2 regions of the Heyndrickxia sp. FSL K6-6286 genome follow, and region 2 is predicted to be linked to the other one. Evidence: riboswitches for the same ligand, from Rfam matches in the RefSeq annotation. Region 2 holds a riboswitch; the other holds the start of a gene.
The links. Region 2 has a riboswitch for cobalamin ahead of MHI39_RS01495 (hypothetical protein). Riboswitches for the same ligand answer to the same signal wherever they lie in the genome.

Region 1 (3,218 bases), 2.6 Mb from region 2:
TCATTCAGAAAAGATTTTATTTTTCATTGGATATATGATACATTGACTTTGTATATGAGGTATTTAAAGGAGCAAACTACCTATGGAAGAAAAGCACTTGCGAGTCATTGATCAAGCTAAGGAACAATATATTGAAAAAATTGCTGATAATATGAAGACGTATGGAGTTTCCCCTACAGTCGGTCGTATTCTTGGTATTATTTATATGAATAGAAAACCAATGACATTAGATGAGCTATCCACTGCAACTGGAATGAGTAAAACAAGAATGAGTCAAGTTGTTAGAGAGATGCTAGATATTAATATTGCTGAAAAAGTTTTTGAAAAAGGGGTTCGTAAAGATATTTATGATGTAGAAACAGATTATTACGAAACCTTTATTTCAATTTTCACCTCAAATTGGAGAAAAACGATTAACCGCAATAAAATTTTTGAAAAAAAATTAACACGTGAGCTGCTGATGTTAAAAGATAATGAAGAATTATCACAGGAAGCAGAAGATCAAATCAATGAATTATTAAAGGAAATGAAAATTTGGTCGGATTATTATCAATGGCTTACTCGTTTAGTTGACTTTTTTGAAAGTGGTGAAATATTCGAGCATGTGCCGAAAACCACTGAATGGAGAGGAAAATAATTAACATATAAGCTCCGTGGTAATATACCCTTTTTATATTGAAATAAAACATAGAAAATATTTCAAGCAGTAGTTTTCATGTAAAAATCTACTGCTTTTTATTAAGCTTTTTTCTAAGTTAAAATAAATATAAACGTTATAAAATTTTTCACTCTCATTATTTCCTTTCATCCTATAAAAGAAGGTGACCAATTGACTGGAATTATACTATTTGATGGAGTATGTAATTTTTGTAATGGAAGCGTACAATTTATTATAAAAAGGGACCAAAATAAATATTTTAAATTTGCTTCTCTTCAAAGCGAAGTTGGGGAAAAATTATTAATGGAGTATAGAGTAAACAGCTTAATTGACAGCTTTGTACTTATTGAGGGTGGCAAATTGTACACAAAATCGGAAGCGGCATTACGAGTTTGCCGAAGTCTTAATGGATTATGGAAATGGGGATATGCTTTTCGAATTATCCCACTACCAATAAGAAATTTGATCTACGATATTATCGCGAAAAATCGTTATCGCTGGTTTGGTAAAAGGGATAGCTGTATGATCCCATCAAAGGAAGATCAGGAAAGATTCTTATTATAGTAACCTATCATTATGATAAAAATAAAATGGAGTCGTCATATAAATGTAAAGAACGACTCCATTTTTTATACAAATATTTTAAGGCTGTTTTTTGAGTAATAACTCTTTTTCCCAATCAGCTTCCAGCATAACTTTTGGCACTGGTGTCGGTTTTCCGTATTCATCAAGTGCTACCATTGTTAAGGTGGATGTAGTTGTTAATCGTTTTTCTTCCTCCTCTAAATTCTCACACTCGACCTTTACATAAACCTTCATTGATGTCCTCCCAGTTGAAAGGACAAATGCCTCTAAAGTCAAAATGTCGCCAACTTTTGCAGAGGAAACAAAATGAACAGCATCGATTGACGCAGTTACTACGACTTTTCGAGAGTGCTTCATTGCTGAAATAGCAGCAATTTCATCAATATACGATAAGATGGTTCCTCCAAAAATAGTTTCCATATGGTTCGTATCTGGAGGTAATACTAGTTTAGTTTGATAGGTTCTTGATACATTTACAGAAATTGTTTTCTCCATCATTTCTCCACTTTCATGTATATTTACCACTATGAAGTACAGGAGAGAAGAAATTAAAATTAAAGGTACTGACCATTTTTCTTAAGACAGATTCCCCTAACATAAAATAGATGTTTTACCTATCTTAAATGGTAAATCACATATTGTTAGCCAGTCCTAAAAATACGCTGATAGCAGAACAGACCAAATCATTAATTGTCTATTAATCTACCAATGTGTACGAATCTTCCCAACTCCCGAGGAAAATAAGTCGCTATAAATATGGCAGGTCTCCTGACTCGTGTATCATTCTACTTTAAGTCCTTCCCATCCAAAATTGGACAGTGGTTATCCTTATTTCGTCAACACTTACAGTTGCGGGTACAGTTCTGGAATTTCACCAGATTCCCTTTTAATTTTTGGCAAACACCATATTTATCGGCAAATATTTCACTATAGTAGTATAGAATTATCATAATATATTATGAATTGACTTACAATTTATAATTTTAAAGATTAAGTGAAAAATATTGAACGATTTGTTCTCTTTCTGTTGCTTAATCAAATTTTATACTTTCCAGTTCAGGAATCGTTTGCAACATTTTTAATATTTCAGTCTCCTTTTTCTTCAACTTCTTTGATTTTAATTGTAAATCCACGACAAAAAGTGGATGATTATCAACTGACGTTACTTTTACCTGGTACGATTTCACATCTAAATGATTTTCGGATAAAATAGTGAGTGCCGCAGAAATCGCTTCATTTGTTCGAACATGAATCGTTAATTTATGAAACTTCGGAAAAACTGGTTGAAATAATCTACTTAAAATTTCTAAAGCAATTAATACTAAGAGCGTTCCAAAAATACTTACAATATACATGCCTGCACCTATCGCTAATCCAATTCCAGCTGTTGACCAAAGTCCAGCTGCAGTTGTTAACCCATGAACGGATTGACGTTGTATAAGAATGGTACCTGCACCTAAGAAACCAACTCCACTGATGACTCCTGCCGCAATTCGGCTTGGGTCTAATTCAATTGTTCCACTATTTACAACATCAAAAAATGCATATTTTGAAACGATCATTGCTAATGCACTTCCGACGGCCACAAGGAAATGGGTACGTAATCCTGCTTCTTTATAACGCTTTTCTCTTTCAAATCCGACAAGTGCTCCCAATATCCCCGCAATTACAAGTCTTGCAATTAATTCAAGCTCTATCATTATATATGACCCCTTTCCCCATTAATTTATGGCTTTGATGATTATGCTATTACAAATCTAACATAGATTCATTTTTCCTTTCTAAAGGTTTGATTAGGTTTCAATCTCACTAGCAAAACTAAGTTACATCTATTTATATATGTTTTATTAGTTTATCCTACTTAAAAAATAAAAAAACGAGTGTATAAAAATATACACTCGAACTTAGTTGCAAGCTCTTAAAATAGAAATCCTGCATTTAATTTATAACTTATGCGATGAAAGTTGCAATTTTC
Region 2 (3,218 bases):
AGAGAAACATATTCATTTAAATGTCTTGATGAATGATGTGCCTCCGCTCGAAATACCTGCCCGATTTCAAAAACACGTTCGAAACCACTTGCTACCATCATTTGTTTATAAAATTGAGGTGATTGTGCTAAATGGGCGTTTTTCCCAAAATAATTTAGGCTAAATACATTTGCACCTCCTTCTGCACCCTGAGAGACAATTTTTGGTGTAAAAATTCGTGTAAATCCATGTGATGTAAAAAAATCGCCAAATGACTGTGATAATACACTTTGAATTTTAAAAATGGCTTGATTTTTTTCATGTCTTAAAGATAAGGTACGATGGTTAAGAAGATGATCCATTCCAGCTTTCAATTCCGATTGATTGATTTCAAATGGGATCTCCTTTTGACTTTTATTGATCACTCTAATATCTCTCACATGTATTTCTACGCCCAATTTTTGTTTCTTTGATTCAACAACGTCCCCGATGATCTCAACAATTGATTCATTTTCTACTTTGAAATTTAACCATTCTTTCTCCAAAATACATTGAATAATCCCGCCCCTATCCCGAAGTAACAGGAAGGTAACTTTTGATAAATAACGTTGTTTGTGAACCCAACCCGATAATTTTACCGTTTCACCAGCCTTATAAGGTGTTTCCGTCGTTACTATTCGAATCATTTTGACTTCCTCCTTTTCATTGATAAAGAATCAAATAAAAAAATTCGCCCCTATATAAACATAGGGACGAATTTTTTCCGTGGTACCACCCAGATTGCCTTTTTACCAGCCTCTCATTCCACATAACGAGTGGTACCGTCTGATTCTACTTTGCCTTTAAGCATTTCTTTCAGCACTTACGGATGTCACCATGATAACCTTGATGCGTTTTTCCACCAACCAAACGCTCTCTATAATCAAGGACTTATCATTTCCTTCCGATCATTGATTTCCATATTTTGATTGTAGAAGATTATATATTTACGAAAGGAAAATGTCAACCTATTCAGAGTATAAAAAAATGCTTCATTATTCACTCTCTTCATTGTACACTTGTAGTAAGTGAATACCTGCAGGGAATAGGTTGCTAAGATATTAGCATTAATAGGGAATTCGGTGTGATACCGAAGCTGTTTCCGCAACTGTAAGTGCCGATGAAATAAGAAGTAAACCACTGTTTGCAACATCGAAAACGGGAAGGTTCTTAAAGTAAATTGACGCACAAGCCAGGAGACCTGCCTATTCTTGAACGTAACATGCTCTTCGGAAGATAAGAGATTTTATGGCAGCTCGATTGGTTCTTCATATCGTTTAATAAAGGATCATTTTCCCGCCGGCCAAATTCTATCTGGGCGGTTTTTTTGTGTTCTATTTTACAAGTATATTGATATCCTCGTTATGAAACTATATAGATCGAAACCAGACGAATTTTTTCTGAAGTGTTATGAGGTAAGCATTTAAAATATTTAAGATTAGGAGAAAAAGACATGGTAAAAAAAGACTTACGTTATTTATGCTATCCCTTTATGCGCGAATCCGCTTCAACCGTTGATTTCGAAATTAGAACAGATTCATTAACAACGCGTATTGGACAAGCTGCTTCCTTAACAAAGGATATTCCTATTGTTTATGAAGATTTAATGTACTTGCTTCCAATGGCCTATCATCTAAATGGATCTGTACGCGGAAAGCTTGCCATTAGCGAGGAAGATTTAAATCGTCTAAGCAGCATGTATGATTTTTATGTTACGGAAACAGATGGTCGCATTGATCGATTTGTACTTCCACAAGGGACGGCTGCTGCATGTGCTCTACATGTATGTAGAAGTGAGGCAAAAAAGTCCGTTCGTGCTTTACATAAGGTAAGTCTTGAAAGAGAGGTTCCGGATATCTTATTCAATTATACGAATCTACTAGCTAATGTCCTATTTTACATGGCGGTCTATGTAAACAAGGATAAAGGTGTTGAAGAAATCCAATTTGTCAGTAAATCTTATCCAATAAGACCGATAAAAAAGAAAGTAGGGAAATAACTTGAAGAAATATCATTTGTTTCATTGGCTAACAGCTATCATGTTAATCATTTTCTTAGCAGGCTGCCAATCCAATCAGAGCAGCAATGAACCTAAAAAAGGGGATACACCTGAACAAGTAAAAGTGTATACCGTGAAGGATGATACGGGCAAAGAAGTTTCCTTCAAAAAAGCTCCTGAAACGGTCATTTCATTGCAGCCTAGTAATACTGAAATTCTTTTTGCCATTGGAGCTGGAGATAAAGTAATTGGCGCAACGGAATATGATAATTATCCAGAGCAAGCAAGTAAAATTGAACGTGTATCGGACTCTGTTACCATTAATACAGAAAAAATTATTGCACTAAAACCAGATATTGTCATTGCTTATACAATCGGAGATGAAAATGCCTTAAAACCAATTGAAGATGCAGGTATTCCTGTATTTGTCATACAATCTGCTTCTTCCTTTGAGGATGTTTATGGTGATATCCAACAAATTTCAGAAGTAATGGGTGTGAAAGAAAAAGGGGAAGAACTTATTACCAATATTCGCACTCATATAAATGATATCGAAAATAAATTAAAAAATATCGAAAAACCAAAACGCGTATATTTTGAAATAAGCCCATCTCCTGATATTTATTCAACAGGCAAAAACACATTCCAACAAGAAATCCTCCAAACAGCTGGTGTAGAGAATATCTTTGGGAATCAAGAAGGTTGGATCAAGGTTTCAGAAGAGACAGTCATCAAGCAGAATCCTGAAATCATTGCAACAACTGTCGATTATATCGAAGGCCCTGTAGCAGAAATCAAAGCTCGTAAAGGATGGGAAACCATAGAAGCGATTAATAAGGATAGAGTATACCAATTGGACTCGGATATCATGTCGCGCCCAGGCCCAAGAATTGCTGAAGCGGTTGAATTAGTTGCTAAAATGGCGTACCCAGAATATTTTAAATGAGACTAAAGCTGGAGTGTTGATCACTCCAGCTTTTAACTTTAGCTATAATCAATATAGTACTTTCAGAATTCATGAAAAGAACATCATAAAGATAACTAAGTTCGAATATCTCGACTTAGAGAATAGTAGTGAGCAAAACCGAATCTATCTAATATATTTCTCGGCACTACCTCTTTGCTGAATAAATTTCGATTTTGCAGGGAGAATAATTTTAAAAAAAATCTTTTACACAAGTAACAAACGATACGAAAACAG

Region 1: it holds a riboswitch for cobalamin, as region 2 does, so the genes downstream of both, MHI39_RS14925 (acyl-CoA thioesterase) here and MHI39_RS01495 (hypothetical protein) in region 2, are expected to answer to the same signal.

The regions. Positions count from the first base shown of each region.
Region 1 is NZ_CP152029.1:2,940,847-2,944,064, forward strand. It holds gene MHI39_RS14915 (GbsR/MarR family transcriptional regulator) at 83-637, shown strand; gene MHI39_RS14920 (thiol-disulfide oxidoreductase DCC family protein) at 830-1,222, shown strand; gene MHI39_RS14925 (acyl-CoA thioesterase) at 1,301-1,738, opposite strand; cobalamin riboswitch at 1,984-2,166, opposite strand; gene MHI39_RS14930 (MgtC/SapB family protein) at 2,275-2,946, opposite strand; gene MHI39_RS14935 (MFS transporter) at 3,187-3,218, opposite strand, start outside.
Region 2 is NZ_CP152029.1:268,063-271,280, reverse strand. It holds gene aspS (aspartate--tRNA(Asn) ligase) at 1-665, opposite strand, end outside; T-box leader at 725-939, opposite strand; cobalamin riboswitch at 1,049-1,242, shown strand; gene MHI39_RS01495 (hypothetical protein) at 1,472-2,017, shown strand; gene MHI39_RS01490 (ABC transporter substrate-binding protein) at 2,019-2,963, shown strand.